2 regions of the Peribacillus sp. NPDC046944 genome follow, and region 2 is predicted to be linked to the other one. Evidence: predicted binding sites of a transcription regulator. Region 2 holds the regulator's gene; the other holds the start of a gene.
What was found. The regulator NrdR, encoded in region 2, represses ribonucleotide reductase genes. The targets are predictions, from matches to a motif close to AACACNATATATNGTGTT.
Positions count from the first base shown of each region.

Region 1: a site for NrdR is predicted at 2,367-2,384, ahead of ACQKIC_RS06140 (vitamin B12-dependent ribonucleotide reductase). Genes of this name have one in related genera too.

Region 1 covers NZ_JBNNML010000003.1:109,777-115,029, forward strand. The annotation lists gene ACQKIC_RS06140 (vitamin B12-dependent ribonucleotide reductase) at 1-2,220, opposite strand, end outside; gene ACQKIC_RS06145 (lipoate--protein ligase family protein) at 2,608-3,444, opposite strand; gene ACQKIC_RS06150 (rhodanese-like domain-containing protein) at 3,641-4,024, shown strand; gene gcvPB (aminomethyl-transferring glycine dehydrogenase subunit GcvPB) at 4,185-5,253, opposite strand, start outside.
Region 2 covers NZ_JBNNML010000003.1:442,220-447,472, reverse strand. The annotation lists gene mutM (DNA-formamidopyrimidine glycosylase) at 1-172, shown strand, start outside; gene ytaF (sporulation membrane protein YtaF) at 250-882, shown strand; gene coaE (dephospho-CoA kinase) at 907-1,506, shown strand; gene ACQKIC_RS07820 (glyceraldehyde-3-phosphate dehydrogenase) at 1,664-2,701, shown strand; gene speD (adenosylmethionine decarboxylase) at 3,018-3,398, shown strand; gene nrdR (transcriptional regulator NrdR) at 3,638-4,099, shown strand; gene ACQKIC_RS07805 (replication initiation and membrane attachment family protein) at 4,164-5,253, shown strand, end outside.

The DNA of each region.
Region 1 (5,253 bases), 330 kb from region 2:
GGCGTTAACCGTTTTACTGATTGAGCTATCAATCCAACGTTGAATGATGCATTGAACATCCGCATGGGCTTCAGGAGCCAATTCCATCGCCGAAATAAACCATTCAGGAAGGTTATCAGGATCGGCTTCAGGATGACGATCCAAGTATTCCTGAACGATGTCCGCTTTGACTTCAATGAATTTCCCTAAACGTCCGCTACGGAAATATGTGAACGAGAAGTATGGCTCAAGACCTGTCGAAACGCCGACCATCGTACCTGTGCTGCCCGTAGGAGCCACGGTCAATAAATGGGAGTTCCGGATACCGTGCTCGGCAATGCTTGTACGAATATCCTCAGGCATCTTCTTCATGAATCCAGTATTCGTGAAGCGCGTTCTAAGCTCATTCGTTTCTTCATCCGACGTTCCCTTCAGGAACGGGAAGCTGCCTTTTTCTTTTGCAAGTTCAACCGAAGCCCTGTAAGCAGACGTAGCAATCGTTTCAAACACTTTGTCCACCAGGATTTTCCCTTCTTCTGATCCATACTCGGTTTCACAATAAATTAGCAAATCATGCAGTCCCATGACACCTAATCCAACCCGTCTCTCGCCGAGTGCTTGTTTTTTGTTTTCCTCTAGGAAATAAGGGGTTGCATCAATGACGTTATCTTGCATCCGCACGCCCACTTCAACTGTTTTCTTAAGTTTTTCGAAGTTAACGGTCTTATTATCTTTATCCGCCATCTCAGCTAAATTGACCGCTGCCAGGTTACACACTGAAAATGGAGCCAATGGCTGTTCACCACATGGATTCGTAGCAACGACTTGCTGTCCATAAGCTTTTGCATTCGTCATCTCGTTGGCATTATCAATAAAGAATATTCCCGGTTCTGCTGAGTACGTCGCACAAATGTTAATCAGGTTCCAAAGCTCCTTAGCACGGATCTTACGGTAAACCCGGACTTTATGGCCCATTTTTTCCCACTCGCGTACGTCTCCTACATTGTGCCACTCATCATTATAAATCGCCATTTCTTCCGCGTCGTAGCTTTCGACATCAGGGAAGCGCAACTCATACTCCGTATCTTTTTCGACGGCTTCCATGAACTCTTTGGTTAAGCAGATTGAGATATTGGCACCAGTCAAAAAGTCCGGATTGTGGACGCTATACGTTCCGCCTACGCGAACTTTTTCTTCAGCATCCCTAATGATTTTTTCACTGAATCCACCTAGACCCGGAATCTCTTTATAATTAATGATTCCTTGGTACATCGCCGTTTCTTGTTCGGTATGCGGTGTGAACTTCAATTTATCCGATGCATATTTCTTTATGGTTTCATCTTTTGTGTTCTCCATTAGGTAACGAAGAATCCTCGGATTTTGCATTTTTGAAATAATGAATTCCGCAATGTCTGGGTGCCAATCAGTAAGCATGATCATTTGGGCACCGCGTCTACTTCCACCCTGTTCAACCAAATGAGTCAATTTCGCTATATCATCAAGCCATGAAACAGAACCTGAAGACTTGCCATTGACCCCTTTCGCAAGGGTGTTTCTTGGACGGAGAGTAGAGCCATTCGTACCGACTCCACCACCACGGCTCATGATCTCCATGACTTGCTTTCTATGCTCGGAAATCCCTTCGCGTGAATCTGGTACAAACGGCATGACATAACAATTAAAGTACGTTACATCCGTGTTAGAACCAGCGCCATATAATACCCGGCCGGCCGGCACGAAATTAAGGTCCTTTAATTCTTCATAAAATTTATTGAACCATTCCGTTCTTTTTTCTTCAGTCGTTTCCACTGAAGCCAAACCAGTTGCATTACGCTTGGCAATTTGCTCGTAATATATTTCAAGCGGCTTTTCGATGATATCAAGCGGCCGATTAATGATTCCTGTTTCCACTTCTTCCGGATTATCCAGCACTCCGCGGAACTCTTCATCCACTAAAACCTTTGCCTTTTTCGATTCCCAATCTATTTCAACGATATGGCCAAGACCACGTGCAGGAAATTTCGGATCTTCTTTAATTGTCAATACTACAAAATCGCCAGCAGAGAGTGTGATTTTTTCAGTATCCTTAAAAGAATAACGGTCAAGCATAACTAGACGGGACACGCCCTTATGCATCATTTTCATATCAGCCGTTACAGGATGAACTTGGGGAAATAAAGATATATCTTTATTCAACCTTTCTAGATCAACCTTTAAAGCTTCTTTAATTACAACCGACATAATTCCCTCTCCTTTACATGTTTCAGATCCGTTCTTGTTGCAAAAATCAATATGTAACCTACATGTCCGTTTCGCTTAACAAGTTACACTAAATTTATCATAGCGAAACACAAAATTCAACATGTAGTGTTTAAGTATTTATTTTAACCACTATATATTGTGTTGTGGTTGATTGTCTTTTAATTTTGTCAAACGGTGAATCAATTAATTGAGTTAGTAAAAGGGAGGAAAATGTCGATTTATAATAAAAATTAGACAGATTTCAATGAATTTGAACATTGCATTTTGCCCGCCTCTTTCAAAGCACTGACGTTACAAGGAATACATGCTTGTTCACACAAATCTGAAAAAACTTATTTATTCCCGACTCTCGCTTCCCCTCTTTTTCTACCTCAAAAAATTCCAGTCATCACTTTCATATTTATTTTTGGCGATGTCCTTCACTTCCTGTAATTGCTTTTCACTCAGCACATATGGTTTCAAATCAATCGACAGACCCTCAGAAAAACCGTTTTCAAAGGCTACCTTCGCCTCGGAAATAGTTATTTTTCTACCAGCAATGTCATTGATGGCCACTGCTTTGTTTCTCAGATTGTTTTTCATCTTCTCTTTTACTTTATCATCGGAGAACTTGAATACACTAAATAGCTTCTCCTCATCAAGTTCAAGCAGGATGGCTCCATGCTGAAGGATAACACCTTTTTGTCTCGTTTGTGCGCTGCCCGCAACTTTCCTTCCCTCAACCACCAGTTCATACCAGCTTGGCGCATCAAAGCAAACTGAGGACTTTGGAGATTTCAGCATCTCTTTATCCTGTTCAGTTTCAGGCACAGAGAAATAGGCATCCAGTCCGAGGTTTCTGAACCCCTTCAATATTCCTTCAGAAATCACCCGATATGCTTCGGTCACTGTATTCGGCATTCCCGGATAAGACTCTGGGACAATGACGCTATAGGTGAGTTCATGTTCATGCAAAACAGCCCGACCGCCTGTAGGCCTACGGACAAAACCTAAGCCTTGCCTTTCAACTTCTGCCAAATCGATTTCGGTCTCAGCCCTTTGAAAATACCCGATGGATAATGTAGCCGGGTTCCACCCGTAAAACCGGATCATGGGAGGGATTTCCCCATTACTCTGCCAATTCAAAAGTGCTTCGTCCATTGCCATATTATAAGCAGGTGAACAATTGCCTGAATCAATGAATCCCCATTTTTCTTTCGTCACGATTACCCCTCTTTTCACGTAGGCTTATTAAACCCTCTAAAAAAACTCACAAGTAGTAGTTTACCAGAGTTTAGCAACGTAAAAAAGAAAGTAAGCTATTCCACCAAATATTTATAAAATTTTTTTGATTATTGGAGAAACCAATTATATAATAGACATTGTCTGTATTCGTTTAGGTAGAAGGGAGTTTTTATGGTTGGATATCTTATATACACTGATTATCATCATAGTAGCCATCGTTGCATATTCACTATTTAATTGGTTCCGTCAACGTAAAATCGTTAAAACCTTAACACAGGAAGAATTTATCTCTAATTACAGAAAAGTTCAATTAATTGACGTACGGGAACCTAATGATTTTGATAATGGACATATCTTAGGGGCAAGAAATATCCCTATGACACAAATGAAGACCCGCTTAGTGGAGATTAGGCAGGACAAGCCTGTATACTTGTATGCTCAAAGTGAAATCATTAGCGGAAGAGCGGCAGCCATGCTATATAAAAAAGGCTACAGAGAACTTTTTCACTTAAAAGGCGGTTTCAAAATGTGGACAGGGAAGATCAAGGCGAAGAAATAAGGCCAATTGCCTAAACCTTCCATCTTATCCGGTTTTGAAACATATCATACTGTTCAATAGGGAACTCATGCTTAACAGGCCAAGCATGTTATTTCCCGAGATACATATGAATTTCACCAACTAAAAAACCCCCCGCCATCTGGCAGGGGTTTTTTCAGCATCATGCTTGATAACGAAGAATTGGTTTTCTAGCGGCCAATGTTTCATCCAGGCGTTTAATAACCGTGGTATGGGGTGCCTCCTGAACGATTTCAGGGGTTTCTTCGGCTTCCTTGGCTATTTGTATCATTGCATCTATGAAAGCGTCCAGTGTTTCTTTTGACTCCGTTTCCGTCGGTTCGATCATCATTCCTTCTTCTACATTTAACGGAAAATATATGGTAGGTGGATGATACCCAAAATCAAGTAGTCTTTTCGCAATATCTAATGTACGGACTCCCAACTGCTTTTGCCTCCGACCACTCAATACAAATTCATGCTTACAATGGCGATTATATGGCAAATCGAAAAATGGTTCCAAACGTCGCATCATATAATTTGCATTGATGACGGCATTCTCCGTAACGGCCTTAAGTCCATCCGGTCCCATTGACCTTATGTACGTATAAGCCCTTACATTGATGCCGAAGTTCCCATAATAGGGTTTGACCCTTCCAATGGATTGTGGACGGTCATAATCAAGGACAAACTGATCGCCCTCTTTTGTCACGATCGGTTTAGGCAAATAGGGAATTAAATCCGACTTCACCCCAACCGGACCTGAACCAGGTCCTCCTCCGCCATGGGGTCCAGTGAATGTTTTATGGAGATTTAAATGAACAACGTCAAAACCCATATCTCCTGGACGCACTTTGGAAAGAACAGCATTCAGGTTAGCCCCGTCATAATATAGCTTTCCACCGGCATCATGGACAAGTTGTGCCATCTCCAGGATGTTCTCTTCGAATAAGCCTAATGTATTTGGATTTGTAAGCATTAATGCTGCTGTATCTGGTCCTACCACTCGCTTCAAGTCTTCAAGGTCCACGAGCCCGAATTCATTGGATTTCACCGTAATCGTCTCTAGTCCGGCAACTGTTGCCGAAGCCGGGTTCGTTCCATGGGCCGAATCGGGGACGATGACTTTCGTACGGTTTACATCTCCATTCGCTTCATGGAAAGCCCTGATCATCATGAGCCCAGTCCATTCACCATGCGCCCCAGCAGCAGGCTGCAAGGTCACTTGATCC
Region 2 (5,253 bases):
CACGATACGTTCATACGTCAACTCACAAGGTCAAATCGGCATGTTTCAGTTGGAACTTAATGTATACGGACGCAAAGGGGAAAACTGCAAAATTTGCGGTACCCCGCTAGAAAAGCTAGTCGTCGCAGGACGGGGCACGCATATATGCCCGACTTGCCAGCCGAATAAGTAATCATTTGATAAAACACATCGGATGGGCTCTTTCCATATACTGGGGTAGCAACTAGATGGGAAGGAGCATTCATTCCGATGTGGCTACAAATTATTTTTCTTGCTTTTGCAGTAAGTATTGACGGTTTCGGTGTGGGCATGACGTTCGGTATGCGCAAGGTGAAAATACCCTTGAAATCCATTGCTGTCGTATCGGTCTGTTCGGCAATGAGCTTGGGTATTGCGATGGTCATCGGTGAATTCATCAGTCAGCTTATCTCTGTCGGGGCCGCAGAAAAAACAGGGGGCATTATCCTCGTACTTTTGGGGTCGTGGATGGTGTACCAATATTTTAGGCCCGAGAAGGAAACGAATGATGAACGATATCACGAAAAAATCATCTTCAATTTTGAAATTAAATCACTTGGAGTGGCTATCAATATCTTACAAAAACCAATGAATGCCGATTTTGATAGATCAGGGACGATTACTGGTATCGAGGCGCTTGTACTGGGCTTCGCGTTATCGCTAGATGCCTTCGGTGCTGGAGTTGGAGCTGCCATGATGGGGATTTCCCCAATCATTCTTGCACTTTGTATTGCCGTGATGAGCTTCATCTTTATCGGGAGCGGACTTCAATCCGGCAAATTGCTTTCCAATAATAAAATCGTGCAGCATCTGACCTTTCTTCCGGGGGTATTACTGATTTTAATCGGATTATTCAAGTTATAAAGAACGGAGAAAAGGGGGGAGCTTATGGGACAAATCATCGGAATCACTGGTGGAATTGCCAGTGGGAAAAGTAGTGTCAGTCAGTATTTAAGAGAATTGGGTTTCGTGATAGTGGATGCGGATGTGGCTTCCCGTGCAGTCGTGGAACCTGGGGAAGAGGCCTACCTACAAGTGGTGAAGGCTTTCGGGGAAGATCTTTTATTATCTGATGGAACGATCGACCGGGCAAAGTTAGGCTCGATCATATTTCACGATCAAGAAAAAAGGTTGCTTTTAAATCGTATCGTACATCCTGCCGTGAGAAATCGGATGCGCCAAGAAACGGAAAAGGCCCTTGCTGCTGGAGCGGAAACGGTATTCATGGATATTCCACTCCTGTTCGAAAGCAAGCTGACGTTCATGGTGGAAAGGACACTTTTGGTATACGTGGATGAATCGGTTCAACTAGAGCGATTAATGAACCGGAATGCGTTGACGGAAACCGACGCTTTAGCGAGAATCCATTCGCAAATGCCCTTGAAAGATAAAAAGGAACTAGCGGATGCCATCGTCGATAATAATGGCGATATAGAAGAAACCAAAAAGCAGGTTGTTGAAATACTTAAGAAATGGGAGATCCTATAGAGTGGAAAAGGAAGGGACTTTAACGGTTTCTTCCTTTTTGTTTTGAAAAAGGAAGAAATCCGCTTTTTTATTAACACATTTCAAGAGTAATGTGTTATACTAATTACATATGAAGGGTATTAAGTATAACATTAATATATTCAGGAGGGTCCGATAAATGAATTCAAGAATAGCGATTAACGGATTTGGAAGAATTGGAAGAATGGTTTTCCGTAAGGCAATAGTAGATGAGAGTCTGGACATCGTTGCTATTAATGCAAGCTATCCCGCTGAAACGTTAGCCCATTTATTGAAGTATGATACAATTCATGGGAAGTTTGACGGCATAATCGTTGCCGAAAATGATTCTCTTGTAGTGAATGGACGACGTGTACAACTGATAAATAATCGCGATCCAAAGCTATTGCCTTGGAAAGAGATGGATATAGATATTGTAATCGAAGCTACGGGTAAATTCAATGAGCGTTCTAAAGCCGCCATGCACTTAGAAGCAGGGGCAAAAAGGGTCATCCTTTCCGCGCCGGGTAAAAATGAAGACGTTACCATTGTGATGGGCGTAAATCAGGAAGCGTTAGAAATCGACAAGCATTTCGTCATTTCGAACGCGTCGTGTACGACTAATTGCCTTGGACCGGTTGCCAAAGTACTTGATCAAAAGTTCGGCATAGACAATGGTTTGATGACAACCATCCATTCTTATACGAATGACCAAAATAACATCGATAACCCGCACAAGGATTTAAGGCGTGCCCGTGCGGCTGCAGAAAGCATCATCCCTACGACTACAGGGGCGGCTAAAGCTCTTTCATTGGTGTTGCCTCAATTGAAGGGCAAACTTCATGGTATGGCCATACGTGTACCGACTCCGAACGTCTCTTTAGTCGACCTTGTTGTGGATTTAAACCGTGATGTTACGATTGATGAAGTGAATCAGGCTTTCATAGATGCCTCAGAAAATGAGCTTAAAGGAATTATGGAATATACAACAGAACCGCTTGTTTCAAGTGATTTCAAGACCAATCCGCATTCAGCCATCATCGATGGTCTGTCGACGATGATGATTGGTGATAGAAAAGTGAAAATTCTGGCTTGGTACGATAACGAGTGGGGTTACTCCAATCGAGTAGTCGATCTTGTAAAATTGGTGGCTTCGGAGTTGACAAAGGCTTCTGAAGTTCAAATGTCAGTTAAATAAGAGTAAAGGCCCGTTATATGTTTAACGGGCTATTTTTATGGATACGTTTAGGACAGGTACGGAACCTTGGGTATTAATTCCTTGGTCCTGTCAGATTAACAATTAATGATTAAATTTCCAAAAATGCAAAATGCAGTTGCAAAAGAAATCCATACATTATATACTATGAATCGTGAACTTCCTAAAAAGGGAGTTTGCGTAATGGCTACTTAAAGGGTTAGGACCTCTTTGGACTAACTTTCCCCCGTGGTAGTTATTAAGGATTCAGAATTTTTAATTATGTAAGGGGGAACAGAATATGGAAACAGCTTACACGATGGAAACGATGGGAAGACATGTCATTTCTGAACTTTGGGGTTGTGACTTTGAAAAACTGAACAATATTGATTTAATTGAGAGAATCTTCGTCGATGCTGCACTGAAATCGGGTGCTGAGGTTCGCGAGGTGGCATTCCATAAATTTGCTCCACAAGGGGTGAGCGGGGTCGTCATTATCTCTGAATCACATCTGACCATTCATAGCTTTCCGGAACATGGATATGCCAGCATTGATGTTTATACATGCGGCAACTTAGATCCTAATATTGCAGCCGATTATATTGCGGAGGCTTTGAATGCACAAACGCGCGAGAATATTGAACTTCCACGTGGACTTGGTCCCGTGCAAATGAAAAAAACTAAAATGGGTGCTTTATAATAAACGGGTTAACAAGAGATGCTATATATGCATCTCTTTTTTGATGCCATGAAATGGCCATTCTTCACTCATGGAAAAGCTCCATTAACAGGCATTTACATATTAAGTACACACATCCTTTACTTGAAGTTTCACTTTTTACTTGTACTGGTTGCCCCTTTTATATAAGATTAAGATAAAATAGTATTCCTTAGGGAAGTTTGATTAGGAGTATCACTTAAAATACGGAGCTGGTAATGATGAAATGTCCATCATGTCAATATAACGGAACGAGAGTGCTCGATTCCAGGCCTGTCGATGAAAGTAAATCGATTCGACGACGCCGGGAATGCGAGGCATGCGGGTTTCGATTCACTACTTTTGAAAAGGTCGAGGAGACGCCGTTGATCGTCGTGAAAAAGGGCGGGACTCGGGAAGAGTTTAGCCGTGATAAAATCCTGCGTGGACTAATCAGGGCTTGTGAAAAGCGTCCGGTTCCATTGAAGGAACTAGAACAAATCACGAGTTATGTAGAAAAGGAATTGCGCAATCAGGGTATTTCGGAAGTGAAAAGTGACAGTGTCGGTGAAATGGTGATGGACCAACTGGCTGAAGTTGATGAAGTGGCTTATGTAAGATTTGCCTCCGTATACCGACAATTTAAAGATATTAATGTATTTATCGATGAACTGAAAGATTTAATAAATAAAGAAAGAAAGTAGAGCTGAAGATTTACTTTGGCTCTTTTTTCACTATATCTTTTGAAAGGTTTGAATGAAGATGTCAATGCATTGGCAGGAACTGCTCCCCGCGGATTCGTACATGGTGTCCTCTGCGGGGCTGCTTCATGATTATGATCGGAAAATACTGACACGGCTGTACCAACCTCTTATTGGACCGATCTGTATTAGCCTATACATGACGTTATGGAGCGAATTGGAGGAGAACCGGCTTTGGTCGGAGGCTTCCTCCCATTATCAATTGATGAATACCATGGGCCTGAAATTAGGCGATATATATGAAGCACGTCTTTTACTTGAAGGAATCGGATTGCTGAATGTGTACAAGAAATCGAAAGGGGATACGAAGGAATTCATCTATGAATTGAATCCGCCCCTATCCCCGCAGCAGTTTTTCACGGATGGCATGCTGAATATCTATTTATATAAAAAAATAGGAAAAGTCCAATTCAACCGGCTGAAGAGATTCTTTTGTGTGGACACGATTGCAACGGACCAGTTTGAATATGTGACGAAATCCTTTGCAGAGGTTTTTTCATCAGATCATCTAGATTCCCTCTATGTTACGGATGAAGCCAAAAACGAATGGAACCCATTGCCTAAACAGCAATTTATCGATCAATCTGACGGTGTCGAGCCTTCGGGGTTCGATGGCTTGTTTGATTTTGATCTTTTGTTCGCTGGGATGAAGAGCTCGATTGTACCCAAGAAGGCCTTTACGCCTAAAATTAGAAATACCATCGCCAAACTAGCTTTTTTATATGGCATCAATCCGCTTGAAATGCAAAAACTAGTAATGGATGCCGTAACGCTGGACGATGAGATCGATGAAGAGCTGCTTCGGAAAGCGGCAAGGGACTGGTACCAAATTGAACGCCAGGCCGACATGCCTTCCTTGATTAATCGTGTACAGCCTATACGGGAACGGACGCAAAAAGATGAACCGAAAACACAGGAGCAAGAGCTTATTCGCCATTTGGAGACTACTTCCCCGCGTGATCGGCTCATGCAATTATCCGGAGGAGCGGAACCGACCAGTGGTGATTTAAAAGTGGTGGAAGGTGTAATGATCAATCAGAAGCTGAATCCTGGAGTCGTGAATGTTTTAATCGAATACGTTATGCTTAAGACAGACA